DNA from 3 places in the Streptacidiphilus sp. MAP12-33 genome. Region 2 is predicted to be linked to each of the others. Evidence: riboswitches for the same ligand, from Rfam matches in the RefSeq annotation. Region 2 holds a riboswitch; each other region holds the start of a gene.
What was found. A riboswitch is a leader RNA that binds a small molecule or an ion and turns the genes downstream of it on or off. The one in region 2 is predicted to bind cobalamin.
Positions count from the first base shown of each region.

Region 1: another riboswitch for cobalamin. It lies ahead of ABH931_RS06440 (ribonucleoside-diphosphate reductase subunit alpha); the one in region 2 lies ahead of ABH931_RS15320 (cobalamin biosynthesis protein).
Region 3: another riboswitch for cobalamin. It lies ahead of ABH931_RS33595 (ABC transporter substrate-binding protein); the one in region 2 lies ahead of ABH931_RS15320 (cobalamin biosynthesis protein).

Region 1 covers NZ_JBGCCA010000004.1:111,739-121,430, reverse strand. Annotated here, with positions in the region: gene ABH931_RS06460 (HD-GYP domain-containing protein) at 1-1,056, shown strand, start outside; gene ABH931_RS06455 (tetratricopeptide repeat protein) at 1,205-2,167, shown strand; gene def (peptide deformylase) at 2,219-2,818, shown strand; gene ABH931_RS06445 (ribonucleotide-diphosphate reductase subunit beta) at 2,912-3,940, opposite strand; gene ABH931_RS06440 (ribonucleoside-diphosphate reductase subunit alpha) at 3,940-6,306, opposite strand; cobalamin riboswitch at 6,460-6,641, opposite strand; gene ABH931_RS06435 (GNAT family N-acetyltransferase) at 6,690-7,205, opposite strand; gene ABH931_RS06430 (hypothetical protein) at 7,303-7,899, shown strand; gene ABH931_RS06425 (histidine phosphatase family protein) at 7,942-8,724, opposite strand; gene mctP (monocarboxylate uptake permease MctP) at 8,818-9,692, opposite strand, start outside.
Region 2 covers NZ_JBGCCA010000013.1:87,158-96,849, reverse strand. Annotated here, with positions in the region: gene ABH931_RS15335 (alpha/beta hydrolase family protein) at 1-246, opposite strand, end outside; gene ABH931_RS15330 (NAD(P)/FAD-dependent oxidoreductase) at 475-1,875, shown strand; gene ABH931_RS15325 (hypothetical protein) at 2,008-2,163, shown strand; cobalamin riboswitch at 2,190-2,383, shown strand; gene ABH931_RS15320 (cobalamin biosynthesis protein) at 2,432-3,367, shown strand; gene ABH931_RS15315 (cobyric acid synthase) at 3,364-4,863, shown strand; gene cobN (cobaltochelatase subunit CobN) at 4,968-8,624, shown strand; gene ABH931_RS15305 (putative cobaltochelatase) at 8,669-9,692, shown strand, end outside.
Region 3 covers NZ_JBGCCA010000043.1:27,144-36,835, forward strand. Annotated here, with positions in the region: gene ABH931_RS33585 (ABC transporter ATP-binding protein) at 1-521, opposite strand, end outside; gene ABH931_RS33590 (FecCD family ABC transporter permease) at 518-1,534, opposite strand; gene ABH931_RS33595 (ABC transporter substrate-binding protein) at 1,569-2,558, opposite strand; cobalamin riboswitch at 2,661-2,812, opposite strand; gene ABH931_RS33600 (HoxN/HupN/NixA family nickel/cobalt transporter) at 2,837-3,955, opposite strand; cobalamin riboswitch at 3,988-4,204, opposite strand; gene ABH931_RS33605 (ArsR/SmtB family transcription factor) at 4,275-4,667, shown strand; gene ABH931_RS33610 (class I SAM-dependent methyltransferase) at 4,640-5,254, opposite strand; gene ABH931_RS33615 (hypothetical protein) at 5,348-5,587, shown strand; gene hypE (hydrogenase expression/formation protein HypE) at 5,589-6,590, opposite strand; gene hypD (hydrogenase formation protein HypD) at 6,679-7,815, opposite strand; gene ABH931_RS33630 (HypC/HybG/HupF family hydrogenase formation chaperone) at 7,812-8,132, opposite strand; gene hypF (carbamoyltransferase HypF) at 8,158-9,692, opposite strand, start outside.

The DNA.
Region 1 (9,692 bases), on a different contig from region 2:
GCGGCCGGCGCGCTGGGCTACGCGCTGCTGGGCAGCCTCGCCGGGGAGCGGACGCACCACGGCGTCGCGCAGGTCGTCGTGGTGTGGGTCACGGCCGCGTTGGTGGGGGCCGTGCCGGCGCTGGTGCGCGGGCGGCGACCGAACGCCGACTCGGCCGCGCGGCGGGTGCTGGCGGTCGGCTTCGCCGCCCTGCTGTTCCAACCCCTCTACAACCGCGGGACGCTGCTGCGGCACGGCCTGGACCACGGGCCCGGCTACGCCGCCTGCATCGCGGCCTGTGCCGCGCTCTCGGCCGGTGTGGACGTCTGCCTGGCGGCGCTGCTCGCGGACGCCCCGCTGCGGCGGGCGGTGCGGGACGAGGCGACGGCGCTGCTGCGGATCGGATCGGCGGTCGCGGCCACCGGTGTGGTGATCGCCATCGCGGCGGGGGAGATCGGGCTGTGGGCGCTGCCCCTGTTCTCGGTTCCGCTGCTGCTGGCCCAGGCGGGGTTCCGCCGCTACGCGGCGATCCGGGCGACGCAGCGGCAGACCATCGCCAGCCTGGCCCGCGCGACCGAGGTGGCCGGCTACACCCTGCCCGGCCACGCGCACCGGGTCGCCGTGCTCGCGCGCGGCGTGGGGCGTGAACTCGGGCTCAGTGACCACGAGTTGTTGCTGCTGGAGTACGCGGCGCTGATGCATGACATCGGTCAGCTCTCGCTGGTGGACCCGATCCCCGGCGGGGCGACGGCGCTGCTGCACGAGGAGGAGCAGCGCCGGATCGGGAGGCTGGGCAGCGAGGTGATCCGGCGGACCGGGGTGCCGCCGGAGGTGGCCGAGATCGTGGCCCGGGCGGCGGAGCCGTACCGGGGGGCGGACGGCGGCGTGGACGCGGAACTGCCGCTGTCGGCGCGGATCGTCCGGGTGGCCAACGCCTACGACGACCTCGCCTGCGACGACCCGGGCCCGGCGCGGCGTGAGGAGGTGCTGGCCCAGTTGCGGGCGGGGACGGAGCGCGACTACGAGCCGCGCGTGGTGGAAGCGCTGGCCCGTGTCTGTCCACGGATCGCCGGGTAGGCAGCGGGCGAGGGGGTGCACGTGGTTGGATGCAGAGGCAGGGCCTTGCGGGTCCATGTGTCGACCTGTGGATGTGGCAACGCAACGTGTGCACGCCCTTGGCGTAGCGGGTACGCCGGGCGCTGGGACCGACAAGCGGCAGGCTGAGGTGAAGATCTTCAATCGAGCACGGCAGAGGCCGTCCGCCAGCTGGCGGCAGACCACCGACCGCGCCTTCACGCTCATCGGGGACGGTCGCCTCGACGACGCCGGCGCATTGCTGGTCCGTGCGACGGACCTGGAGCCCTGGCTCTCCGACTCGTGGTTCAACCTGGCGTTGCTGCACAAGTTCCGCCGGGACTGGGACCAGGCGCGGGCGGCCGGGCTGCGCGCGGTCGCCCTGCTGGACCGCGGCAGCGGCGCCGGAGCGCCCGACTGGTGGAACCTGGGCATCGCGGCCACGGCGCTCCAGGACTGGGCGCTGGCCCGCCGGGCCTGGCAGGCCTACGGCCTGCGCGTCCCGGCCGGGGACGGCCCGGTCAGCCTGGACTTCGGCACGACGCCGGTCCGGCTCTCCCCGGAGGGGGAGTCCGAGGTGGTGTGGGGCAGACGCCTGGACCCGGCGAGAGTCGAGGTGCTGAGCATCCCGCTGCCGTCCTCCGGGCGGCGCTGGGGCGAGGTGGTCCTGCACGACGGCTCCGCGCACGGCGAGCGGGTCGCGGACGGGGTGCCGTTCCCCGTCTTCGACGAGATCGAGCTGTGGGCGCCGTCCCCCGTTCCGACCCATGTGGTGCTGCTGCAGGCGGCCACGGAGGGTGACCGGGACGAGCTGGAGCGGCTGGTCTCCGAGGCCGGGTACGCGGCGGAGGACTGGACCTCGTCGGTGCGGCTGCTCTGCCGGGCCTGTAGCGAGAGCCGGATGACGGCGGACGACGGGCACAGCGGCGCGCACGACCCGCACGACGACGGGCCGCTCGGACGGCTGAGCCACCACGCGCAGGGGGAACTGTGGGTTCCCGAGCGTGAGTGCGGTCTCGCCGCGCCGGCGGGGCTGGTGGGGGAGCTGCTGGACCGCTGGGTGATGGCGGCGCCGGGGCGCCGGGCCTACCGGGACCTGGAAGAAGTCTGCTGAGCTGCCACGTACCCTGTGAGCGAAGAGCAGAGCATCGTTGAAGGCGAGAGCATGTCGGAAGAGCAGTTGGAAGAGCCGCAGCAGGTGATCGGGGAGGAGCCGGACACCTCGCGTGGCACCGCGCGGCCCATCACGGTGGTCGGCAACCCGGTCCTGCACCACGCGTGTGCCATGGTGACCGAGTTCGGGCCGGAGCTGCACGCGCTGATCGACGACATGTTCGTCAGCATGTACGCCGCCGAGGGTGTGGGTCTGGCCGCGAACCAGATCGGGGTCGCGCAGCGGGTCTTCGTCTACGACTGCCCGGACGACGACAACGTGCGTCACATCGGCGTCGTCGTGAACCCGGTCCTGGACGACCTGGAGCCGTCACGGCGGGTGCTGGACGACGGCAACGAGGGCTGTCTGTCGGTGCCGGGCGCGTACGCCGAGCTGGCGCGGCCCGACCTCGCGATCGTGCGTGGTCAGGACAGGGACGGCAAGGACGTCGTGGTGGAGGGCACCGGTTTCTTCGCGCGCTGCCTGCAGCACGAGACGGACCACCTGAACGGCTACCTCTACATCGACCGCCTCTCCAAGCGCGACCGCAAGGACGCGCTGCGGCAGATGGAGGAGAAGCAGCCGCGGTACGAGGTCGTTCCGAACGAGTAGGACCAGGGCCGCACACGGCGAAGGGCGTTCACCCACCTGGGTGAACGCCCTTCGCCGTGTGCGGCCCTGCGTTGCGTTGCCTGCGTTCCGTTCCTAGAAGTCGTCGTCGAAGGAGACCGAGCCCTCGACGGCGATCTGGTACGCGGAGACGCGGCGTTCGAAGAAGTTCGTCAGCTCCTGGACGTTCTGCAGCTCCATGAAGCCGAACGGGTTCTCCGAGCCGTAGCGGATCGGCAGGCCGAGGCGGGCCAGGCGCTGGTCGGCCACGCACTCCAGGTACTGCCGCATGGACTCGGTGTTCATGCCGGGCAGACCCTCGCCGCACAGGTCCTGGGCGAACTGGAGCTCGGCCTCGACGGCCTCCTCCAGCATGGCGGTGACCCGCTTGCCGAGCTCCTCGTCGAACAGGTCGGGCTCCTCGGCCCGGACGGTGTCGACGACACGGAAGGCGAAGTCCATGTGCATGGACTCGTCGCGGAAGACCCAGTTGGTGCCGGTCGCCAGGCCGTGCAGCAGGCCGCGGCTGCGGAACCAGTACACGTACGCGAAGGCGCCGTAGAAGAACAGGCCCTCGATGCACGCCGCGAAGCAGATCAGGTTGAGCAGGAAGCGGCGGCGGTCCTCCTTGGACTCCAGCGCGTCGATCTTCTCCACGCTGTCCATCCAGCGGAAGCAGAACTGGGCCTTCTCGCGGATGGAGGGGATGCTCTCCACCGCGTCGAACGCGGCCGCGCGGTCCTCCGGGTCGGGGAGGTAGGTGTCCAGCAGGGTCAGGTAGAACTGGACGTGCACGGCCTCCTCGAACAGCTGGCGCGACAGGTACAGGCGCGCCTCCGGGGAGTTGATGTGCTTGTAGAGCGTCAGCACCAGGTTGTTGGAGACGATCGAGTCGCCGGTCGCGAAGAACGCGACCAGACGGCCGATCATGTGGCGCTCGCCCTCGCTGAGCTTGGCCAGGTCCGCGACGTCGGAGTGGAGGTCGACCTCCTCCACGGTCCAGGTGTTCTTGATGGCGTTGCGGTAGTGCTCGTAGAAGTCCGGGTAGCGCATCGGGCGGAGCGTCAGCTCGAAGCCCGGGTCCAGGATGTTCTTCTTGTTCTTGTTCTCGGCAGGGGTGCTCATTACTGGCAGGCCTCGCAGGACTCGGGGTTCTCCAGGGAGCAGGCGACGGCTTCCGCCTCCGCCACGACCTGGGTGGTGGCCGCGCGGGCGATCCGGGTCGCCGGGCGCGAGCGCAGGTAGTACGTGGTCTTCAGGCCGACCTTCCAGGCGTACGCGTACATCGAGCTGAGCTTGCCGATGGTGGGCGCGGCCATGAACAGGTTCAGCGACTGGCTCTGGTCCAGGTACGGCATGCGGGCCGCGGCCAGGTCGATCAGCGCGCGCTGCGGGAGCTCCCAGGCGGTGCGGTAGAGGCGCTTGTACTCCTCCGGCAGGTCGGTGATCTCCTGGGCGGAGCCGTTGCCCTCGCGCAGCTCCTCGCGGGTGATCGCGTTCCACAGGCCCAGGCGCTTGAGGTCCGCCACCAGGTACGGGTTGACCTGAAGGAACTCGCCCGACAGCGTCTCGCGCTTGAAGAGGTTGGAGACCTGCGGCTCGATGCACTCGTACACGCCTGCGATCGACGCGATGGTCGCGGTCGGGGCGACGGCGAGCAGCAGCGCGTTGCGCAGGCCGGTGGTGGCGACACGGGCACGCAGCGCGTCCCAGCGGGCCGGCCACTGGGTGGTCACCGGGAAGTGGTCGATGTGGAGCTCGCCGCGGGCGGCGCGCGTCTCGTCGTAGGCCTCGTGGCGGCCGAGGCGCTCGGCCAGGTCGCAGCTGGTCTCGTAGGCGGCCAGCATGATCCGCTCGGAGATCTTCGTCGAGAGCGCCTTGGCCTCGGCGGAGTCGAACTCCAGCCGCAGCTTGAAGAAGACGTCCTGGAGACCCATCATGCCCAGGCCCACCGGGCGCCAGCGGGAGTTGGACGTCCCGGCCTCGGGGGTCGGGTAGAAGTTGATGTCGATGACCCGGTCGAGGAAGGTCACCGCGGTGCGGACGGTCGCGTCGAGGCGCTCCCAGTCGATCTCGCCGTGTCCGTCCACGAACGCGCCGAGGTTGACCGAGCCGAGGTTGCAGACGGCGGTCTCGGAGTCGTCGGTGACCTCGAGGATCTCGGTGCACAGGTTGGAGGAGTGGACCGTGCGGCCGGGCAGCGCGGTCTGGTTGGCGGCGCGGTTGGAGGCGTCCTTGAAGGTCATCCAGCCGTTGCCGGTCTGCGCGAGGGTGCGCATCATCCGGGCGTAGAGGGTGCGGGCCGCGATGGTGCGGACGGCCTTGCCGGCCTGCTCGGCCTTGACGTAGGCGGCGTCGAACTCGGCGCCCCACAGGTCGACCAGCTCGGGCACGTCGCCGGGGGAGAAGAGCGACCACTCGGTGTCGGCGTCGACGCGGCGCATGAACTCGTCCGGGATCCAGTGCGCCAGGTTGAGGTTGTGGGTGCGGCGCGCCTCCTCACCGGTGTTGTCGCGCAGCTCGAGGAACTCCTCGATGTCCGCGTGCCAGGTCTCCAGGTAGACGCAGGCCGCGCCCTTGCGGCGACCGCCCTGGTTGACGGCGGCGACGGAGGCGTCGAGCGTGCGCAGGAACGGGACGATGCCGTTCGACTGGCCGTTGGTGCCGCGGATCAGCGACCCGCGGGAGCGGACGCGGGAGTAGGACAGGCCGATGCCGCCGGCGTGCTTGGACAGGCGGGCGATCTGCGCGTAGCGGCTGTAGATCGAGTCCAGCTCGTCGAGCGGGGAGTCCAGCAGGTAGCAGGAGGACATCTGCGGGTGCCGGGTGCCGGAGTTGAACAGCGTCGGCGAGCTGGGCAGGTAGTCCAGGCGGCTCATCAGCCGGTACAGCTCGGCGACCTCCGCGACGGACGCGGCGTCGCCGCCGACCTCCAGGCCGCAGGCCACGCGCAGCATGAACTGCTGCGGGGTCTCCACGACCTGGCGGGTGATCGGGTGGCGCAGCAGGTAGCGGGAGTAGACCGTGCGCAGGCCGAAGTACTCGAAGCGGTCGTCGCCCTGCGGGTCGACGACGGCGTCGAGGGCGTCGGCGTGGGCGGCGACGAAGTCGGCGGTGGCGTCGCCGATCAGGCCCTCGCGGTGGCCGACGGCCACGGACGCGGCGAAGCAGGTGGCACCCTGCCCGGCGGCCTCCTCGCGGATCTCCTCGGCCAGCAGGCGCGCGGCGAGGCGCGAGTACTGCGGGTCCTCGGCGATGAGTGAGGCGGAGGCCTCCATGGCCAGGCCCCGCAGCTCGGCGTAGTCGGCCCTGGCGCTGCGGCCGCGCAGTGCGGCGGCGGCGACGCGGCCGGGGTCGACGGCGGGCAGGTCGACGGAGCGCTCGGTCAGGGTGACCAGCAGGGCGGTGCCGGGGGCGTCCCCGCCCGCGTCGGATCCGGGGGCGGATTCCCGTGCGGGCTGGGGCAGGGTGGGGACGGCGGTGTCCGTCATGTACGCGCTCGCTCCTCGTTGGCGGCCGGTGGCTGAGGGTGGTGCTCGGGTGCTCAGTCGGACCACGTGAGAAGGCAGGCGGAAGCAGGGCAGCATGAAGCCAACCCGTCGGCCCACCCACGAGGCCCGGCGTTGCGGCGCCCACGGCCGGGCAGGCCGGGGCGCGCTGACGGCAGGTCGTCGGACTCGCGGGCAGGCCCGATCCAGGCCGGATCGGCGCTCGCTCACCGTTGCGGGGCAGCCCCGGAATTCCACCGGGTTCCCCTGCGTCGACAGCGAGCATGAGCATACATCTAGGGGCGAGCGCGGCGCGCACCACCACATGTTGTGTCGTGCCGGGTGTGTCGCGTAGTCGTTCGACTACGCGGGCCCACCTGGGAGCGTCACGCAGGCGAGCCGTCCAGCTCCAGTGCGTAGGTGAAGAGATGGACCCCGGGGACGGGCGACCAGTCGCGATCGGGGGTGCGGACGAAGCCGAGGCGCTCGTAGATCCGGTGCGCGTAGGTCATCTGCCGCTGCGAGGACATGACGATGCGCGGCAGCTCCAGCTCCCGTGCGCGGGCGATGACGGCGTGGACCATCAGTTCGCCGATGCCGCGTCCGCGGGCCGTCGGCTCCGGGGAGACGGCCAGCATCCGGAACTCGCCCTCGCGGCCGTGTGCGAGGTCCGCGTACGGGGAGCCGGGCGGGGCGAAGGTGACCGAGCCGAGCACTGCTCCGTTCTCCTCGTCCACGGCGACCATCAGCTCCGCCTTCTCGGCCCGGTCCCGGGGGTCGCGCAGCAGCTTGGCGTAGTCGCCGTCGCGCTCGGTGTGGCCGTCGGTGATGAAGGCCTCGGCGACGAGGTGACCTGCGGCGTCGTATTCGGCGGGCTGGGCGGTGCGGACGATGATGCTCATCCCTGAAGTCTGCCTGACGCCTCCGGGGGGCTCGGGTGGGGGTCGCCGGAAGGCGCGACGGAGGGTGACGTGCCATGGTCGTTGAGTGATGAACGGGATGAGCCGGCGACGCGTCGGCGCTGTGGTGGCCGGAGCGATAGCCGCGGGAGCGTTGGCTGTGCTGCCCGTGTCGGCGGCACAGGCGGCACAGGCGGCACCGGCTCCCGCGTGCGCCGGGGCGGCCCGGTCGAACCCGGTGGCGGTGACCCTCGGCGGCGTCCGCTCCGCGTACCCGGTGGGCGGACCGTGGACGAGCATGCGGCTGACGCTGCGCAACCGCACCCGCGCCGTCTGCGGCCGGCTCGATCCGGTGCTGGTCTACGGCGCGCGCAACCGGACCCTGCGCCGCGACGCGGTCCGCCTGGAGACACTGACCGGCAACCGCTGGCGCGCCGTGCCGCTGCGGACGGCGCTGGGCGAGCTCACCGGCGCGGTCGGCCCGGCCCAGGGACTGCGGCTGCGCCCGGGCGCGTCGGTGACCCTCACGGTGCGCATGCGGTTCACCCGGAGCGCGCCGCGCGGGCAGTGGCTTTCCCTGGCCGTCGCATACGCCCCGATGGAGGCGAAGGGCACCAGCGTCGACTGGCCGGTCGGGGTGACGAACCCGGCGTACTTCCGGGTGGTCCCGGCGCGGCGCACGCATCGGGCCGCCTAGGTTCCGCCGAGGCCGCGCCGACCGCGCGGAGCGTCCCGCCGCTCAGCCCTCGGTCAGGTGCGGGCGGATGTTCCAGCAGTCCAGTGTGAGGGCTCCCTTCGCGTCGCGGAGCCAGCGGGTGACCGAGGTGTTGGCGACCGCGCCGTCACGGGCCAGGGTGGTGAGATCGGTCTCCTGGAGGTCGTCGATGACGTGCCGCAGCAGCATCACCACCGCGTCGTGGGCGACCACCAGGACGCGGCGGTCGGGTTCCGCCTCGTAGAGGTCGCGCAGCGCGCTGCGGACGCGCAGGGCGACGTCGGAGTGCGACTCGCCGCCCGGGGGGCGCCAGCGCAGTTCGCCGAGCAGACGGCGGCGGGCCGCCTCCTCGGGGTGGCGCAGCTCGATCGCCGCGGAGGTGAGCATCTCCAGCAGGCCCAGTTCGCGGTCGCGCAGACGTTCGTCGGTGCAGAGCTCGGGCAGCGGGAGCCCGGCCCGGTCCAGCTCCTCGACGACGAGTGCCGCGGTCTGCTGGGTGCGCAGGTAGGGAGAGACCCAGAGGCTGTGCGGCAGCCCGTCGTCGCCGCGGCCGGCGAGCCAGCGGCCGAGCGCCCGCGCCTCCTCGCGGCCGAGCTCGGTCAGCGGGAGGTCGGCGTCGCGGCAGCTGATGCCCACGTCCAGCGCGCCCACCGCCTCCGCGGCATGGAAGGCGGCGTTCGCGGTGCTCTGGCCGTGGCGGACGGCGGTCAGTGACAGGGGGCCGGGCAGCGCGGGGAACAGCCGCCTCGGCGCCGTGCGCAGGGCTCCCGGGCTTCGGTCCGTCGGTGCTTGGTCGGTCAGTGACACGTCGCCCCCTGGGGATCGACTGGGCCCGCCGCGGGAGTGCGAACGGGCCGCCGTCCCAGTGTGCGGGAGCGGGCGGCCCGTTCTAAGGGCGCATCAGGTGGTGACGGGGGCGATCACCTCAGGACCGTGCTCCGGGTCGCCGCTGACCGGTGTTTTGTCCTCGACGTCGGCGGTGTAGTCGGCGGTGACCGTCTCGTCGACGCCCTCCGGGGACTTCACGGCCTTCAGGAGCAGGGTGAGCACGACCGCGATGGCCAGGTTCAGTGCGAGCGCGGTCACGCCGATGTAGCCGATCTGGCCGATCACCGGGATGTTGGCGGCGCTGCCACCGAAGTGCGAGCCGGGCTTGCCGGCGGCGGCGACTCCGTAGGCCTTCCAGGTGCCGTAGGCCATGCCGGCCGCCCAGCCGGCGAGCAGCGCCCAGCGGTGGAACCACCGGGTGAACAGCCCGCCGACGATCGCCGGGAAGGTCTGCAGGATCCAGATGCCGCCCAGCAGCTGGAGGTTGATCGAGAACTGCTTGTCGATGCCGAGCACGAAGCCCAGTGCGCCGAGCTTGACCACCAGGGAGACCAGCTTGGCCACCTTGGTCTCCTGCGCCGGGGTGGCGTCCGGCTTCAGCAGGTCCTTGTAGATGTTGCGGGTGAACAGGTTCGCGGCGGCGATGGACATGATCGCCGCGGGCACCAGCGCGCCGATGCCGATGGCGGCGAAGGCGACGCCGGCGAACCAGCTCGGGAACATCTGCTGGAACAGCTGCGGGATGGCGAGCTGGGAGTTGTAGCCCTTGACGCCCTTGCCCACGCCGGCCGAGATCGCCATGAAGCCCAGCAGTGAGAGCAGGCCCAGCATCAGCGAGTAGGCCGGCATGACGGCCAGGTTGCGGCGCACGGTGAGCCGGTTCCTGGCGGCCATCACGCCGGTGGCCGAGTGCGGGTACATGAACAGGGCCAGCGCCGAGCCGAGGG
Region 2 (9,692 bases):
GACGACGACGTGACCGTCCGTGCCCCACTCCAGCGCCCAGACGCCGGGGCGCTCGGTCTCCGGGGCGCGGGTGAGCTCGACCCGGTCGGGGGCCACCGCGTGCACCCGCAGGCCGCCCACCGAGGCGGGCGCCGACCGGCCCGCGCGCACCGAGATCTCGGAGACCACCCGCCCTGCCACGAGCGCCACCGCGCCGGCGCCCACGGCGGAGGCCGTCACCACAGCGGCTGCCTTGCCCCAACCCATGTCGCTCTCCCGCTGCCCGCTCGCTCGGATGTTCTCTCCATCCCAGTACCCCGGGGCAGGGTCCGCCACCGGGGCGCACCCGGACGGGGTGGCCGCCCCGGAGGCGTCCAGTCGACGGTTTGTCCGAACAGGCCGCGCCGACCTTGACACCTTGTGCATTGCCGCAGCTCGCGGGCCCGGATAACGTGCCCGGACCGAACCAAAGATGCGCACGGAAGCAGGTCTGAAGTGGCCACGTCCACGACCGTCAACGGCGGTGTCTCCTTCTGGTACTCCGCCATCGGCCTCCCCGAGGCGCGTCCCGCGCTGGAGGGGTCCGTCGAGGTCGACGTCGCCGTCGTGGGCGGCGGCTACACCGGCCTGTGGACGGCCTACTACCTGAAGCAGGCGGAGCCCTCGCTGCGCGTCGCCGTGCTGGAGCAGCGCTTCTGCGGCTACGGCGCCTCCGGGCGCAACGGCGGCTGGCTGTACAACGGCTTCGCGGGGCGCTCGGTCTTCGCCAAGCGCTACGGCAAGGCGCGCGCGATCGCGATGCAGCAGGCCATGAACGGCGCCGTGGACGAGGTGCTGCACGTCTGCGCGACGGAGGACATCGAGGCCGACCAGGTCAAGGGCGGCGTCCTGGAGGTCGCCCGCACGCCCGCGCAGGTCGAGCGCCTGGACGCGTTCGTCGCCGGCGAGCACTCCTACGGCGAGAAGGACGTCCAGCGGCTGACGGCGGCGGAGGCCGCCGAGCGGATCGGCGTCGACGGCGCGCTGGGCGCGAGTTGGACCCCGCACGGCGCGCGGATCCAGCCCGCCAAGCTGGTGCTGGGCCTCGCGGCAGCGGCGGAGCGACTGGGCGTCAAGATCTACGAGCAGACCACGGTCACCGAGATCCACCCCGCGCAGGGCGCGGCCCCCGCCCGCGCGGTCACCACGCACGGCACCGTCTCGGCCACGTTCGTGCTGCGCTGCACCGAGGGCTTCACCGCCAACCTGCAGGGCGAGAAGCGCTCCTGGCTGCCGATGAACTCCTCGATGATCGTCACCGCGCCGCTGCCCGCGTCGTTCTGGGACGCGGTGGGCTGGGACGGCCGCGAGACCCTCGGCGACTTCGCGCACGCGTACATGTACGCGCAGCGCACGGCCGACGACCGGATCGCGCTCGGCGGACGTGGCGTCCCCTACCGCTTCGGCTCGCGCACGGACAACGACGGCTCGACCCAGGCGAAGACGATCGCGCAGCTCACCGAGATCCTCACGGCGTTCTTCCCGGCGGCGCGGGGCGTGGCGATCGACCAGGCCTGGTCGGGCGTGCTGGGCGTGCCGCGCGACTGGTGCTCCACGGTCGCGGTCGACCCCGCGACCGGCCTCGGCTGGGCCGGCGGCTACGTCGGCAGCGGCGTCACCACGACGAACCTCGCGGCGCGGACGCTGCGCGACCTGGTGCTCGGCCAGCACACCGAGCTGACGGCGCTGCCGTGGGTGGACCACAAGGTCCGCAAGTGGGAGCCGGAGCCGTTCCGCTGGATCGGCGTCCACGGGATGTACGCGGCGTACCACTTCGCCGACGCCCAGGAGCGCGGTGGGCGCGCTCACACCTCCCCGGTGGCGAAGGTGGCGGACGTCATCTCCGGTCGGCACTAGGCACTGTCCAGGGGCGCGAGGCTCTGGGGGTTTCCCCCCAACGTGCAGATGTGACCCTTTTGTCGGATTCTGTTGGAGGGACGGATCGGGGTCCGTCCAGGCCGCAGCAGCATTCGACACCTTGGGGTGCCCATGTCTGTCATCTTGTGCCTGCTTGTCGCCCCGCTGGGACTCTTCCTGATCCTCGGTCTCTCCTGGTTCGAGGACCACGTCCTCCGTCCGCCGGCGAGCCCCGCCGACCAGGCCCTGCAGAAGGCCGTCGAACTCCTCAACAAGCCCCGCTCCTGACCCTCTCCGGCGGGGCCGGTTGACGCTGCCTCCGGCGACATGGTGGGATCTTTACGCCAATCGGAGGCAAGGAGAGGAAGCCGGTGCGAATCCGGCGCGGTCCCGCCACTGTCACCGGGGAGCACCTGCGAACAACGGCCACGGCGGCACGACGCTGCTGGAAGGCCCGCCGGTGCGTCGATCCGGAAGCCAGGAGACTCTCGCCTCCGGATCGTCGATCCAGGGCGCGGACCCTGAGTGAGGACACGCACCGGTGCGCATCAGCACCATGCGCGCAAGCGCATTCGCGTTCGGGGCCGTGGTGGGCTACACCGCCGACGCCGTGTTCGGCGACCCTCGACGCGGTCATCCCGTAGCAGGCTTCGGGCGGTTCGCAAGCGCGCTGGAGGGCCGCCTCTACGGCGACCACCGGGGCGCGGGCGCGGCGTTCACCGCCGTCGCCGTCGGCTCCGTCGCCGCCACCGCGCTGCTCGCGCAGCGCGCCTCCCGCCGGTCGGCCGCCGCGCAGGCGGCGCTCGCCGCCGCCGCGACGTGGACCGTGCTCGGCGGCGCGTCCCTGACGCGCGAGGCGCGCGTCATCGCGGGGGCGCTGGAGCGCGGGGACGTGGAGGCGGCGCGCGAGCGCCTGCCGCACCTGTGCGGACGCGACCCGAGCGCCCTCGACGCGCAGCAGCTCGCCCGCGCCGTGGTGGAGTCCGTCGCCGAGAACACCGCCGACGCCGTCGTCAACGCACTGACCTGGGGCGCCCTCGCCGGCGCGCCCGGACTGCTCGCCTTCCGTGCCGTCAACACCCTGGACGCGATGGTCGGGCACCGCAATCCGCGCCTGATCCGCTTCGGCTGGGCGTCGGCGCGGTTGGACGACGTCGCGGGCTGGCCGGGCGCGCGGCTGACCGCGCTGCTGGCCGTCGCGGCGAGCGGCGACAAGGGCCGCACCTGGCGGGTCTGGCGGCGGGACGCCGCCGCGCATCCGAGCCCGAACGCCGGGCACGCCGAGGCGGCCTTCGCGGGCGCGTTGGGCGTCCGCCTCGGGGGCACGCTCCAGTACGGGGAGAGAACGGAGAACCGTCCGGTGCTCGGGGCCGAGCTGCGGCCGGTCGCCGTGGCGGACGTGGAGCGCGCCTGCCGCCTCTCGCGCCGGGTGGGCGCACTGGCACTGGCCGCCACCGTCGCGGTGGCGCTGCTGAGGGGGGCTGTGAAGTGAGCGGGGCGCTGCTGGTCGCCGGGACGACCTCGGACGCGGGCAAGAGCGTGGTCACGGCAGGCATCTGCCGCTGGCTGCGGCGTCAGGGCGTCAAGGTCGCGCCGTTCAAGGCGCAGAACATGTCACTGAACTCCTTCGTCACCCTCGACGGCGCCGAGATCGGCCGCGCGCAGGCGATGCAGGCGGCAGCGGCCGGAGTCGAGCCGGAGGCGGCGATGAACCCGGTCCTGCTCAAGCCCGGCGGGGACGGGCGCAGCCAGGTCGTCGTGCTGGGCAAGCCCGTCGCCGAGGTCGGCGCGCTGGACTACCGCGAGCGCAAGCCCGCGCTGCTGCGGATCGCCCTGGACTGCCTGGCCGACCTGCGCGACCGCCACGACGTGGTGATCTGCGAGGGCGCCGGCTCCCCCGCCGAGATCAACCTGCGGGACGGCGACATCGCCAACATGGGCCTCACCGTCGCCGCCGACCTGCCGGTCGTGGTGGTCGGCGACATCGACCGGGGCGGCGTGTTCGCCGCCATGTTCGGCACGCTGGCGCTGCTCTCGGCCGAGGACCAGGCGCACATCGGCGGCTGGCTGGTGAACAAGTTCCGCGGCGACGCGCGGCTGCTCCAACCTGGTCTGGACATGCTGCGGCAGGTGACGCACCGTCCGGCGCTGGGCGTGCTGCCGATGCTGTCGGGCCTGTGGCTGGACGCCGAGGACTCGCTGGACCTGGCCGGGGTGATGGCGCGCGGCACCTCGGGACCGCCGGTCGGCGCGGACGTGCTGCGGGTCTCCGTCGTGCGGCTGCCCCGGCTGTCGAACTTCACCGACATCGACGCCCTCGCTCAGGAGCCCGGTGTGCTGGTCCGCTGGGCCACGCGGCCCGAGGAGCTGGCCGACGCCGACCTGGTGATCCTGCCCGGCACCCGCGCCACCGTCGCCGACCTGGCCTGGCTGCGCGAGCAGGGCCTGGACCGGGCCGTGGCCGAGCGGGCCGAGCGCGGACTGCCGGTGCTGGGCGTCTGCGGCGGCTACCAGATGCTCGCGCGGACGATCGACGACCGCTTCGAGTCCAAGCAGGGCGAGGTCGACGGCCTCGGGCTGCTGCCCGTGCGGATCGCCTTCGCGCGGGAGAAGACCCTCGCCAGGCCCGTCGGCACCGGCTACGGCGAGACCGTGCACGGGTACGAGATCCACCACGGCGTGGCGAGCGTCGAGGGCGGCGAGAGCTGGCTGGACGGCTGCCGCGCGGGCTCGGTCTGGGGCACCACCTGGCACGGCGCGCTGGAGAACGACGGCTTCCGCCGCGCCTTCCTGCGCGACGTCGCCGCGGCGGCCGGACGCGCCTTCGTCCCCGCGCCCGACACCTGCTTCGAGGCCGCCCGCGAGGAGCGGCTGGACCGGCTCGGCGACCTGATCGCCGAGCACGCCGACACCGACGCGCTGTGGCGGCTGATCGAGGGCGGCGCCCCGCAGGGCCTGCCCTTCGTCCCGCCAGGGGCGCCGTCATGACGCATTCCGCAACCAGCAAGACCAATGAGGGAGTTGACCGGGTGACCCCAACCCAGGAAGCCGGAACCCAGCAGGCCGCGCCGGAGAGCGGGACCACGGTCCTGCTGCTCTCGACCGCCGACACCGACCTGCTCGCGGCCCGCGCCTCCGGTGCCCGCTACCTGATCGGCAATCCGACCAGGACGGACGTCGCCACCGAACTCCCGGCCCTGCTCGCGGACGCGGACCTGGTCGTGGTCCGCCTGCTCGGCGGCCGCCGAGCCTGGGAGGACGGGCTCGCGGCGATCGCCGCCTCCGGCCTGCCCACCGTGCTGCTGGGCGGCGAGGCGGTCCCGGATGCCGAGTTGATGGGCATGTCCTCCGCCCCGGCCGGAGTCGTCGCGGAGGCGCTGCGCTACCTCGTCGAGGGTGGCTCCGCCAACCTCGGCGAGCTGGCCCGCTTCCTGTCCGACACGGTCCTGCTGACCGGCGAGGGGTTCGCCCCGCCGCAGGCCATGCCGCAGTTCGGCGTCCGGGGGGGCGCCGAACCGCGGCCTGGAGCACCCACCGTGGGCGTGCTCTTCTACCGCGCCCACGAGCTGTCCGGGAACACCGCGTTCGTGGACACGCTGGCAGCGGCGATCGAGGCCAGGGGCGGCAACGCCCTGCCGATCTACTGCGGTTCGCTCCGCGGGGCCGACGCGGGGCTGTTCGAGCTGGTGGGCCGGTGCGACGCGCTGGTCACGACGGTGCTGGCGGCCGGTGGCACCGTGGCCGCCGACGCCTCGGCGGGCGGCGACGGCGAGGAGAGCTGGGACATCGGGCAGCTCGCCGAGCTGGACATCCCCGTCATCCAGGGCCTCTGCCTCACCTCCTCCCGGGCAGTCTGGGACGAGTCCGACGCGGCGCTGTCGCCGATGGACGCGGCCATGCAGGTCGCCATCCCCGAGTTCGACGGACGCCTGATCTCCGTGCCGTTCTCGTTCAAGGAGACCGGCGCCGACGGCATCCCCGTCTACGTCGCCGACGAGGAGCGCGCCGCCCGGGTGGCGGGCATCGCGCTGCGGCACGCCGCGCTGCGCCACAAGCCGAACGCCGAGAAGAAGCTGGCGATCGTCTTCACCGCCTACCCGACCAAGCACTCCCGGGTCGGCAACGCCGTCGGCCTGGACACCCCGGCCTCGGCCGTGCGGCTGCTCGACTCGCTGCGCGGCGCGGGCTACACCGTCGACGGCTATCCGGCGGGCGGTGACGAGCTGATCCACACGCTCATCGCCGCCGGTGGCCACGACGTCGAGTGGCTGACGGAGGAGCAGCTGCGGGCCGCGCCCGCGCGCGTGCCGCTCAAGGACTACCAGCAGTGGTTCGACGCGCTGGACGAGGAACTGCGCGAAGGCGTGCTGGAGCACTGGGGCGAGGCCCCCGGGCAGCTCTACGTCGACGGGGACGAGATCGTGCTCGCCTCGCTGGCCTTCGGCAACGTCGTGCTGATGATCCAGCCGCCGCGCGGCTTCGGCGAGAACCCGATCGCGATCTACCACGACCCGGACCTGCCGCCGTCGCACCACTACCTGGCCGCCTACCGCTGGCTGGAGGCTGCGACATCGTCGGGTGGCTTCGGTGCCGACGCCGTGGTCCACCTGGGCAAGCACGGCACCATGGAGTGGCTGCCCGGCAAGGGCCTCGGCCTCTCCCGCGGCTGCGCGCCGGACGCGGTGCTGGGCGAGCTGCCGCTGATCTACCCGTTCATCGTCAACGACCCCGGCGAGGGGACCCAGGCCAAGCGCCGCGGCCACGCCACCATCGTCGACCACCTGGTGCCGCCGATGGCCCGCGCCGACACCTACGGCGACCTGGCCAAGCTGGAGCAGCTGCTCGACGAGTACGCACTCGTCAGCGACCTGGACCCGGCCAAGGCCCCGGCCGTGCGCGCGCAGATCTGGACCCTCGTCAAGGCCGCCGAGCTCCACCACGACCTGCACGTGGACGAGCAGCCGGACGACGAGGAGTTCGACTCCTTCGTCATGCACATCGACGGCTACCTGTGCGAGATCAAGGACGTGCAGATCCGTGACGGCCTGCACATCCTGGGCGGCGGCCCGGTGGCCGAGGCGCGGGTCAACCTGGTGCTGGCGGTGCTGCGTTCGGCGCAGATCTGGGGCGGGCGCGCCGACGCGCTGCCCGGTCTGCGAGCCGCGCTGGCCGCCCACTTCGGGCTGGTGGAGAAGGAGTTGCTGGCCGAGCCGGGTGCAGCCGTGACCGTGCCGGACGCGCTCCGCGCGCTCGTGGACGGCCCGGCGCGGACCGGCGCGGACGCGCTGGACCTGCTGGAGCAGCTGTGCCGGCGGCTCGCCGAGGGCATGGAGGCGCGCGGGTGGGCCGTCGAGGCCGCGCCCGCCCTGGTGCTGGAGGTGCTGGGCGGGCCGCTCGACACCGCCGTCGCGGCGCTGGAGTTCGCGGCCGAGGAGGTCGTGCCCCGACTGGCGCGCACCACGGACGAGTTGGACCACATCCTGCGCGCGCTGCGCGGCGGCTACGTGCCGGCCGGCCCGTCCGGTTCGCCGACGCGCGGCCTGGTCAACGTGCTGCCGACCGGCCGGAACTTCTACTCGGTCGACCCCAAGGCCATCCCGTCCCGCCTGAGCTGGGAGGTCGGGCAGGCGCTCGCCGACTCGCTCGTCGCCCGCTACCTCCAGGACACCGGCGCCTACCCCAAGTCGGTGGGCCTCACGGTCTGGGGCACGTCCTGCATGCGCACCCAGGGCGACGACATCGCCGAGATCCTGGCGCTGCTCGGCTGCCGCCCGGTCTGGGACGACGCCTCGCGCCGCGTGACCGGCTTCGAGGTCGTGCCGCCCGACGAGCTCGGCCGTCCGCGCATCGACGTGACCGTCCGCATCTCCGGTTTCTTCCGTGACGCGTTCCCGCACGTCGTCGCGCTGCTGGACGACGCGGTGCGGGCCGTGGCCGAGCTGGACGAGCCGGCCGACGCCAACTACGTGCGCGCCCACGTCGACGAGGACACGCACGAGCACGGCGACCGCCGCCGCGCGACCGCCCGCATCTTCGGCTCCAAGCCCGGCGCCTACGGCGCGGGCCTGCTGCCGCTGATCGACGCCCGCAACTGGCGCTCCGACGCCGACCTGGCCGAGGTCTACGCCGTCTGGGGCGGCTACGCCTACGGCCGCGGCCTCGACGGGCGAGCAGCCCGCGGGGACATGGAGCAGGCGTTCCGCCGCATCTCCGTGGCCGCGAAGAACGTCGACACCCGCGAGCACGACCTCGTCGACGCGGACGACTACTTCCAGTACCACGGCGGCATGGTGGCCATGGTCCGCCACCTGACCGGCGACTCCCCCGCCGCCTACGTCGGCGACAGCGCCACGCCCAGCCAGGTCAAGACCCGCACGCTGGGCGAGGAGACGCACCGCGTCTTCCGCGCCCGCGTGGTCAACCCGCGCTGGATGGCGGCCATGCGCCGCCACGGCTACAAGGGCGCGTTCGAGATGGCCGCGACCGTCGACTACCTCTTCGGCTACGACGCCACGGCGGGCGTGGTCGACGACTGGATGTACGAGAAGCTGGCGGCCGAGTACGTCTTCGACCCCACCAACCAGGAGTTCATGCGCAAGTCCAACCCCTGGGCGCTGCGCGGCATCACCGAGCGGTTGCTGGAGGCGGCGGAGCGCAAGCTGTGGGCCGAGCCCGACCAGGAGACGCTGGACCAGCTCCGCGCGACCTACCTCGAGCTCGAGGGCGACCTGGAAGGGGACTCCGAGTGAGTGACGTGACCGAGGCCCGTTACCCCTTCACCGCTGTCGTCGGCATGGACGACCTGCGGCTCGCGCTGCTGCTGAACGCCGTCTCGCCGCAGGTCGGCGGCGTTCTGGTGCGCGGCGAGAAGGGCACCGCCAAGTCCACCATGGTCCGCGCGCTGGCCGGGCTGCTGCCCTCGATCGGCGTCGTGGCCGGATGCCGCTTCGCCTGCGACCCCGCCTCGCCCGACGCGCAGTGCCCGGACGGGCCGCACCACGTCTCCTCCGTGAGCGAGCGCCCGACCTCCCTGGTCGAGCTGCCCGTCGGCGTCAGCGAGGACCGCATCGTCGGCTCGCTGGACCTGGAGCGCGCCCTCGCCGAGGGTGTCAAGGCCTACGAGCCCGGCCTGCTCGCGGCGGCCCACCGGGGCGTGCTCTACATCGACGAGGTCAACCTGCTCCACGACCACCTCGTCGACCTGCTGCTCGACGCGGCCGCCATGGGCCGGTCCTATGTCGAGCGCGAGGGCGTGTCGGTGCGGCACGCCTCCCGCTTCCTGCTGGTCGGGACGATGAACCCCGAAGAGGGCGAGCTGCGGCCGCAGCTGCTGGACCGCTTCGGGCTCACCGTCGAGATCGCCGCGACGCGCGAGCCCGAGCAGCGGGCCGAGGTCGTCCGCCGACGCCTCGGCTACGACGCCGACCCCGACGGCTTCGCCGCCCGCTGGCTGGAGGAGGAGCGGGCGCTGGCCCAGCGCATCGTCGCGGCGCGGGAGCTGCTGCCGCAGGTGGTACTCGGTGACGCGGCACTGCGGCAGATCACGGCCGTCTGCGCGGCGTTCGAGGTGGACGGGCTGCGCGCGGACATCGTGATGGCGCGCACGGCCGTGGCACTGGCCGCCTGGTCCGGGCGCACGCAGGTGCTGGCGGAGGACGTGCGCGTCGCCGCACAGCTCGCACTGCCGCACCGGCGCCGCCGCAACCCGTTCGACGCGCCGGGATTGGACGAGGAGAAGCTGGACGAGACGCTCCAGCAGTTCGCGGGCCAGGAACCCGAGGCCGACCCCGACGGCGACCTGGACGGCGACCCGGACG
Region 3 (9,692 bases), on a different contig from region 2:
GGCTCGTCGAGCAGCAGCAGGCGCGGTTCCTGGGCCAGGGCGCGGGCGATCGCGGCGCGCTGGCGCTCGCCGCCGGAGAGCTGGGCGAGGCGGCGGCCGGCGAAGGAGGTGAGGTCGAGCTCGTCCAGGGTGCGCGCGGCGGTCTCGCGGTCACGGTCGCCCGGGCTCGCGAGGTATCCCAGATGCGGCGTGCGACCCAGCAGCACGTAGTCGCGGACCGTCATGTCCGGCGGCAGCAGCGGCGCCTGCGGGACGTAGGCGATCAGGCGGGCCCGCTCACGGGTGCGCAGGGCGCTGACGTCGGTGCCGTCCACCAGGACGGTGCCCCGGTGCGGGATCAGGCCGGCGACGGCGCGCAGCGCGGTCGACTTGCCCGCGCCGTTCGGGCCGATCAGGGCGAGCCAGCCGCCCTGGGCCACAGCACCGGAGAGCTCCCGCACCACGGGGGTGCGGTCCAGGTCGACGTCCAGGCCGGACAGCTCCAGGCCGGACAGCTCCGGACCGTCGGCGTGCGCGCTCATGTGCGCACCGACCGGGTGGAGCGCAGGATCCAGACGAACGCCGGGGAGCCGATCAGCGCGGTGACGACGCCGATGGGCAGTTCGGCCGGGGAGACGACGGTGCGCGCGAGCGTGTCGGCCAGCACCAGGAACCCCGCCCCGTACAGCAGCGACAGCGGCAGCACGATCCGGTAGGAGGGGCCCGCGAGACGGCGGACCGCGTGCGGAACGACGAGGCCGACGAAGCCGATCAGGCCGCTGACCGCGACCGCACTCGCGGCGGCCAGCGCGCACGCGGCCACGACGGTCAGCCGGATCCGGCCGGGGTGCAGCCCGAGCGAACGGGCCTCCTCGTCGCCGACGGACAGCACGTCCAGGTGACGGCCGTGCAGCAGCACCAGCACGGTGGCGACCGCGAGGTAGGGCAGGATCTGGGCGCTCTGGTGCCAGGTGGCGGCGGACAGGGAGCCCAGCAGCCAGGAGTAGACCTGCTGGATGTCCTGGGTGGAGCGTTGCAGCACGTACGTCTGCACGGCGGTGAGGAACATCGAGACGGCGAGCCCGGACAGCAGCAGCGTCGCCGTTCCGGGCCCGCCGCTGGCTCCGGCGAGGTAGGCGAAGGCGACTCCGGCGAGCGAGCCGAGGAACGCCGCGAGCGGCAGGGCCTGTGCGTCGGCCCCGCCCATGGCCACGATGGCGACGGTCGCGCCGAGCCCCGCGCCCGCCGAGGCGCCGAGCAGCGAGGAGTCGACCAGGGGGTTGCGGAACACGCCCTGGTACCCCGCGCCGGAGAGCGACAGCGCGCCGCCGACCAGCGCCGCCAGGACCACCCGGGGCAAGCGGATCTGGAAGAGCACCGCCTGGTCCAGCGGGCTGAGCCCGCCGGACAGGTGCACGAACGGCAGCCGGTCGAGCAGTGCGGCGCCGGTGGCGAGCGGATTGAGGTCCGCCGCCCCGACCATGGCGCCCAGCAGCACCGCGGCGGCCAGGAAGACCACCGCGACGCCGTAGGCGCGTGCCGTGCGTCCGCGCACCCTGGCCCGCCTCACCCTCGTCGGCCGCTCGGGGTCACTTGGTGGGCGCCTTCTCGACCGCCGCGGCGATCTCGGCGACCAGCTCGGGCAGTCGCGGGCCCCAGCGGGAGGCCACGTCGTCGTTCAGGCCGACGACCTGACTGTTCTTCACCGCCGGGATCCCCGACCAGCCCGGGCGGGCGGCGACGACCGCCGGGCTCTGCCCGCCGTCGGCGGCCTCGTTGTCGCCCAGGAAGATGATCTGCGGCTGCGCCTTGACGACGTACTCGGCGGACAGCTGCGGGTAGCCGCCGTCGGCGGCCTTGTCCGCCGCGTCGGCGATGTTCTTCAGGCCGAACAGGGAGACGACCTGGCCGACGAAGGTCTTCGACGTGGCCGAGTAGTACGGGTTGGCGCTCAGCTCCCAGTAGTAGCCGAGGTTCGGGTGCGCGGCGCCCGCCTTCGCGACCGTCGCGGCGATCTGCGTCTTCATCCCGGCGACGGTGGCGGCGGCCTTGTCGGCGTGGCCGGTGGCCTGGCCGATCTGCTCGATCTGCGTGTAGGCGTCGTCGAGCGTGGCCGCGGCCGGCTCGATCATGACCGGGACGCCGAGCTTTCGCAGGCTCGCGACGAGGCCGCCGGAGTCCTGCGAGGCGACGACCAGGTCCGGGCTGTACTTGACGATCGCCTCGACGTTCGGCGTCAGCCCGCTGAGGCTGGTGACCGGTGCGCCCTTGGGGTAGTCGGACGTCGAGTCCACCGCGACGACCTGGCTGCCCGCGCCCACCGCGTACAGGTCCTCGGTCGCGGTCGGCGACAGCGAGACGATGTGCTTGGGCTGGTCCTTGACGGTGACCTTGCCGTTCGACGGCGTCACCGTGACCGGGAACGCGGCGGCCGCGGCCGAGGACGCGCCCGTCGACGCGGACGGGGCGGCGGAACCCGAAGTACCCGAGCCCGACGAACCGCAGCCGGCGACGGCGGCCAACGCAGCGATCGCCGCGGCTGCCGTCGCAACAGAGCGGACCAGCGGTCGCTGTGCCATGTGCTACTTCCTGCCGTGAGGGAGGGAAGAAGCCAACCCGGCGACCGGCCGCGCACGAAGGCGCACCCTGAGCAGACGGATCGCCCTTCCCACGAGGGTCGATGTCGTAGCGCGGCAGGAGGCGACCTGGCTCGGGCCGCCCGTCGGGCGGCCCTCACAGTTGCGGGACAGCGCCGGAATGGCCCGCGTTCCCGCGGGCGTCACCGGCTTCGCTGCCTGTCGTGCCACCGGAAACCTGCAAGCCTGCGCAGATTTCCGGTCGGGCGCAGACTAGCACGTCAGGCGGGGTCGGCCTGCTTCCAGCGGCGCTCCACCCGGGCCAGGCGCCAGTACCCGATGGCGCAGGCCCAGACGACCACGAAGAGGCCGACGATGACGAAGCCGACGTTGTTGAGGTCGACGTCCGAGATCCAGCCGGTGACCGGGTCGGTCAGGTTCAGCTGGTCGTGCAGGATGCCGACGAGCTCGATGGTGCCGATCAGGAAGGCGACGGCGATCGAGAGCCCGGTGATGGTGAGGTTGTAGTAGACCTTGCGGACCGGGTTGGCGAACGCCCAGTGGTAGGCGAAGTTCATGAACGTGCCGTCGAGGGTGTCGAACAGGCTCATGCCCGAGGCGAAGAGCAGCGGCAGGCAGACGATCGCGTACCAGGGCAGGCCGGCGGCCGCGCCGGAGCCGGCCATCACCATCAGGGTGACCTCGGTCGCGGTGTCGAAGCCGATGCCGAACAGCAGGCCGATCGGGAACATCTGCCCCGGACGGGTGATGGACTTCGTCAGCCGGCCCAGGACGCGGTTCATGAAGCCCCGGCTGTCGAGGTGCTTCTCCAGCTCGTGCTCGTCGAACTGCCCGGCGCGCATCGCCGTGAAGACCTTCCAGATGCCCAGCAGGGCCACCAGGTTGAGCGCGGCGATCAGGTAGAGGAAGCTCCCGGAGGCCAATGTGCTGACGGTGCCCAGCTCGTGACGGGCGCTGGAGTTGTCGTTCGTCAGCGTCGTCGCCAGCCGCACCCCGCCGGCGATGCCCGCGGCCAGCAGGATCACGATCGACGAGTGGCCGAGGGCGAACCAGAAGCCCACGGAGATCGGGCGCTTGCCGTCGGCCATGAGCTTGCGGGTGGTGTTGTCGATCGCGGCGATGTGGTCGGCGTCGAAGGCGTGCCGCATGCCCAGGGTGTAGGCGGTCACGCCCAGGCCGAGGCCGAACACCTGGGTGCCGACCTTGTAGTGATGGGGCGCCACCATCACGGCGAGGATGCCGAAACCGACGACGTGCATCACCGCGATCACGGCCAGCAGCGCACCGGTGCGCCACCAGTCTCTTCTCTCCCAGCGCAGGACGGGGGTCGCGGGTATCGCCGCGGTGAGCGTCGGGGAAGAGTTTTCGGGCAGGGTCATCCAAGGCCAGCCTCTCCAGCACCTCGTGGAATGGTCACAATGCGTGCCGTGGCCGGTCTCCTGGCTGACGGGGGCTGCCGCCCTTGCTTCTGGCCTTCCCAGGCGCTGACGCGCCCAGTGACCTCCGGCGACCGCTGACGGCCGCGGGAAACGAAACGAGGACTTCCCGATCACAGTGGCGAGGGCCGCTCCGGATTCGTACCGGTCTTCCCGAACACCACGGCAGCGACCACCCTAGGGCTGATCGCAAACCCCCACAAGCCTGCACAGGTGCGCAGGTGTTGCGAATCACCTCGTGGGACGGGCCACAATGACCGGCATGCATCTTGTTCCCGCCGAGCGTGCCGACCGCAAGGTCATCGACGACCACACGGTGTGCGCCGCCATCGAGGGCATCGGCGACGCCGACCGCCTCACCACGTGGGCCGACCGCTTCGCCCTGCTCGGGGAGCCCCACCGCCTCGCGATCCTGCTGGCCCTGCACCACGCCGGCCCGATCGCCGTCACCGACCTGGCCACGGCGACGGGCATCGCCGACCCGGCCGTCTCCCAGATCCTGCGCCTGCTGCGCGCGGCGGGGATCGTCACCGGGACGAAGGACGGCCGCATCGTCCGCTACGCCCTCACCGCCCCGGACCTCGCACCGATCCTGGACGGGCTGCGCGGCGCTGACACGCCGTCCGGTCAGCGGGCGGCGCAGCCGGCGATGTAGGGGCCGTACGGGGTGAGGCGGCCGCCGAGGTCGAACCAGCGCAGGTCGACGCCGGCGAACCCAGCCGCCGCGATGCGCTGCGCGGTCGGGCGGTGCGGGCGGCAGCCGGCGTCGAACAGGCGGGAGCAGGGCGCCCACAGGCGCTGGACGCGCGCCTGCGCGGTGCCCTCGGGCGCGGCGACGTGTTCGAAGAAGACGAACAGCCCGCCGGGCCGCAGCACCCGGCGGATCTCGGCGAGGGCGCGGTCCTGGTCGCCGACGGAGCAGAGCACCACGCAGGAGAGCACCGCGTCCACGCTGCCCGCCGCGAGCGGCAGCGCCTCGGCCCGTCCGGCCACCACGCTGCCGGGCCGCCCGTGGTCGGCGGCGTGACGGGCAAGTCTCCGCCGGGTCCTGACGGCGGGTTCGAGCCCGAGCCAGCGGACCTCGGGATCGAGGTCCGCGTGGCTCCCGGCCGTGCCCGCGCCGATCTCCAGCACTGTGCCGCGCAGCAGTCCGACCAGCGTCCGCCGCCGCTCCACATACGCCGCGCCGGTGCCACGGGCTCCGCGCCCCGGGTCGCGCGCCACCGTCGTGTGCGTCCGCACCAGGCTTCCCTCCCCCGTGCGGCCACCGACGGCCGCCCGTCCGAGGCTACCCGGCCGGTCCCTTCCGACGGGCGAACCGTGCCGGAAGGAGGCGTGGGTAGCCTGCAAACCTGCGTCTGCGGAACGCGGATGCGCCCGCTGCTCACCACCGACAGCGAGGAGTGGCTGGACCACTGGCCGCCCCAGGGCGATCCGGGATTCACCTGGGGCGACCCGCGGCGCCGGCAGGACCGCCGGCCCACGCGCGTCAACATGACACGGAGCGGCATCTTCCGGATCCTGTACTGCCCGGCCGATCCGCGACGGCACCCGCTCGGTCACGTGCTCTCCTGACTCAGCAGATGCGCGGCAGCTGCTCCCCCAGCGGCAGGTCGACCACCCGGGTGCCGCCCAGGCCGGTGCGGGCGACGACCATGCCGGGGTGCTGGTCGGTGCAGGCGCCGATGACCGCCGCCTGCGCGCCCAGCGGGTGGGAGCGCAGCGCGGCGAGGGCGGCGTCGGCGTGCTCGCGCGGCACGAAGGCGACGAGCTTGCCCTCGTTGGCGACGTACCAGGGGTCCAGGCCCAGGATCGCGCAGGCGTTGGCCACCTCCGGCGGCACCGGCACCGCGCGCTCGTCGACGGTGACGCCGACGCCCGCCGCGACGGCGATCTCGTTGAGCGCGGCCGCCAGGCCGCCGCGGGTGGGGTCGCGCAGCACGTGGACGTCCGGGACCGCGGCCAGCAGCGTGCGGACCAGATCCCCGAGCGGTGCGCAGTCGCTGACGACCTCGACGCCGAACTCCAGCCCCTCTCGGACGCTCATCACCGCGACGCCGTGCACCCCGATCGGCCCGCTGACCAGCACCACGTCGTCCGGCCGCGCCCGCTGCGGGCGGATGTCGACGCCGGGCGCGATCAGCCCGACGCCGGAGGTGTTCACGTAGACGCCGTCGCCGTGGCCGGACTCGACCACCTTGGTGTCACCGGTCACCACCTCGACCCCGGCGCGCCGGGCCGCCGCGCCGAGCGCCTGTGCGACACGGCTGACGGTGTCGAGCTCCACGCCCTCCTCCAGCACGAAGCCGCAGGCGAGGTAGGCGGGTACGGCGCCGCTCATGGCCAGGTCGTTGACGGTGCCGTTGACGGCGAGGTCGCCGATGCTGCCACCGGGGAAGAAGAGCGGCCGCACCACGAACGTGTCGGTGGAGAAGGCGATCCGCGCGCCGCCCGCCTGTGGACCGAGGTCCAGCACGGCGGAGTCGCCGAGCTCGGCCAGGTGCCCGCCGCCGAAGGCGGGCGCGAAGACGTCGCGGACCAGCTCGGCGGAGAGCATGCCGCCCCCGCCGTGGCCCATGACGACCCGTTCGCCGGGGCGCAGCGGGGTGGGGCAGGAGAAGCCGGAGAAGTCCGCGGGCGCGGTGCCGACGGCGGTGTCCACGATGTCAGCCAACGGGGCTCGCCTCCACAGTGGTCGGCAGGACGGTGGGCGTGCCGCCGAGGCGGCGGTAGAGGTAGTAGGCGGCGCAGGCGCCCTCGCTGGAGACCATCGTCGCGCCCAGCGGGGTGCGCGGGGTGCAGGTCGTGCCGAAGGCCTCGCACTCGTGCGGCTTGAGCAGGCCCTGGAGGACCTCGCCGCTGCGGCACGCCTCGGGCTCGCGCGTCGCGATGGCGCCGACTTCGAACCGGTGCTCGGCGTCGAAGGCCCGGTAGCGCTCGGACAGACGCCAGCCGCTGCCGGGGATGGTGCCGATGCCGCGCCAGGCACGGTCGGTGACCTCGAAGACGTCCGCGAGCATCCGCCGCGCGGCCGGGTTCCCCTCGTCGCGCACCGCGCGCTCGTAGGCGTTCTCCACCCGGTGCTCGCCGCGCTCCAGTTGGAGCACGGCGCGGCGCACGCCCTCCAGGATGTCCAGCGGTTCGAAGCCGGTGACGACGATCGGCACCCTGAACCGCTCGGCGAGCTCCGGGTACTCCTCGGTCCCCATGACGCTGCACACGTGCCCGGCAGCGAGGAACGCCTGGACCCGGCAGTCCGGCGAGGTCATCAGCCCCTCGATGGCCGGAGGGACCCGGACGTGGGAGACCAGCATCGAGAAGTTCCGCACGCCCAGCTTCTCGGCCTGGTAGACCGTCATGGCGTTGGGCGGCGCGGTCGTCTCGAAGCCGATGCCGAAGAAGACGACCTCACGGTCGGGGTTCTGCTGGGCGATCCGCAGCGCGTCCAGCGGCGAGTAGACGACGCGCACGTCACCGCCATGGCTGCGCACCTGGAACAGGTCGCGGTCACTGCCGGGCACCCGCAGCATGTCGCCGAAGGAGCAGAAGATCACGCCCGGCCGGGAGGCGATCTCCAGGGCCTTGTCGATGGTCTCCAGCGGGGTCACGCAGACGGGACAGCCGGGGCCGTGGATCAGCTCCACCTGCTCGGGCAGCAGCTGGTCGATACCGTGACGGATGATCGAGTGCGTCTGCCCGCCGCAGACCTCCATCAGCGCCCACGGACGGGTGGTCACCGCGTGGATCTCGTCCAGCAGGCGGCGGGCCAGCACCGGGTCGCGGAACTCGTCGAGGTACTTCACGCCCGTGCCTCCTCTGCTCCCGGACCGGCGCCCGGCTCGTCGGCGCCGGCCGCCCGCGCGGCGATCTCCCACTGGTCGCCGAACTCCTCCTCCAGCAGGCCGAGGCCCTCGAACAGGGCCAGGGTCCGCCGTGCGGACTCCTCGTCCAGGCGCTGGAGCGCGAAACCGACGTGGACGATGGTGTACTCGCCGACCTCCAGGTCGGGCAGGTACTCCAGGCACACCTCCTTGACGACGCCGCCGAAGTCGACCGACGCCATCCTGGTTCCCTCCCGTTCCTCGATCGACAGGACCTTGCCGGGCACAGCCAGGCACATGGGTTGCTCTCCTATCCAGGGGTGTTCAGATCCGGGCCGCGACGGCGAGCTGACCGAGGGCCAGTCCCCCGTCGTTGGGCGGTACCAGGCGGTGCCGCAGCACCGTGAAGCCGTCCGCACGCAGACCGTGCAGGCAGGCCGTCAGCAGCAGGGCGTTCGCGAACACGCCGCCGCTGAGCGCGACGGTGGCGACGCCGGTCCGCTCGCGCAGGTGCCCGCACACCTCGCGGACGGCGAGCGCCAGGCCGGCGTGGAAGCGGGCCGCGACCAGCGGCACCGGGACGCCGGCGGTGACGTCCGCGACGACGGCGCGCAGCATCGGGGCCGGGTCGATCAGCAGCGGCTCCGGTGCCGTCTCCCGCAGGGCGAACGCATACGGCTCGGAGACGGGACCGTCCCAGGCGCAGGCGGCCGCCTCCAGCTCGATGGCGGCCTGGGCCTCGTAACGGGCGAGCCGGCACACCCCCGCGAGCGCGGAGACGGCGTCGAAGAGCCGCCCGGCGCTCGATGTCGGCACGCAGTTCAGGCCGAGCTCCAACTGGCGCTCCAGCACCCGCCGTTCGTCCTCGGCGCAGGCCTGGACGCAGGGCAGCTCCGGGGTCCACGGCAGCCCGGCTGCGCGCAGGTGGGCGAGAGCCATCCGGTACGGGCGGTGGACGGCCGCGTCGCCGCCGGGCAGCGGGGCCTCGGCGAGGTGGGCGAGGCGGCGGAAGCCGTCGTAGTCGGCGAGCAGGACCTCCCCGCCCCAGACCGTGCCGTCCACCCCGTAGCCGGTGCCGTCGAACGCGACACCGAGGACCGGGCCCGCGCTCTCCTCCCAGCCGTTCTCGGCCAGCACGGCGGCGATGTGGGCGTGGTGGTGCTGGACGGTGCGCACCGGCCGGCCCTCGGCGTCACGGCGCGCCCAGGCGGCGGAGCGGTAGCCGGGGTGCAGGTCCGCGACCAGCCGCTCGGGCGCGACCCCGGCGATCGACTCCAGCTGGCGCTCCGCGCGTTCGAACGCCGCGAGGGTGGCGAGGTCGTCCATGTCGCCGATGTGCGCGGAAAGCCAGGCCTGACAGTCGCGGCCGAGGGCGAAGGTGTTCTTCAGGTCTCCGCCCACGGCGAGGGCCGGTGCCACGGTGAACGGCAGCGCGACGGGGAAGGGCGCGTAGCCGCGGGAGCGGCGCACCAGCAGTTCCTCGCCGTCGACGACGCGCAGCACCGAGTCGTCGCAGGGGACGTGGATCGGGCGGTCGTGGGTGAGCCAGGCGTCGGTGAGCGGCGCGAGCCGGACCAGCGCCTCGGCCTCGTCGGTGACGATGGGCTCGCCGCCGAGGTTGCCGCTGGTCATCACGAGCAGGCGCGGGCCGGGCGGATCGCCGGGCAGGCCGAGCAGCAGGTGGTGCAGCGGGGTGTAGGGCAGCATCACGCCGAGGTCGGGACTGCCGGGCGCGACCTCGGCGGCGACCAGGGCGCGGGCCCGCGCGTCCGGGTCACGGCGGCGACGCAGCAGCACGATCGGGCGGCGGGCGCCGGTCAGCAGCGCGCGCTCCTCGGCGCCGAGGTGGACGAGCCCGG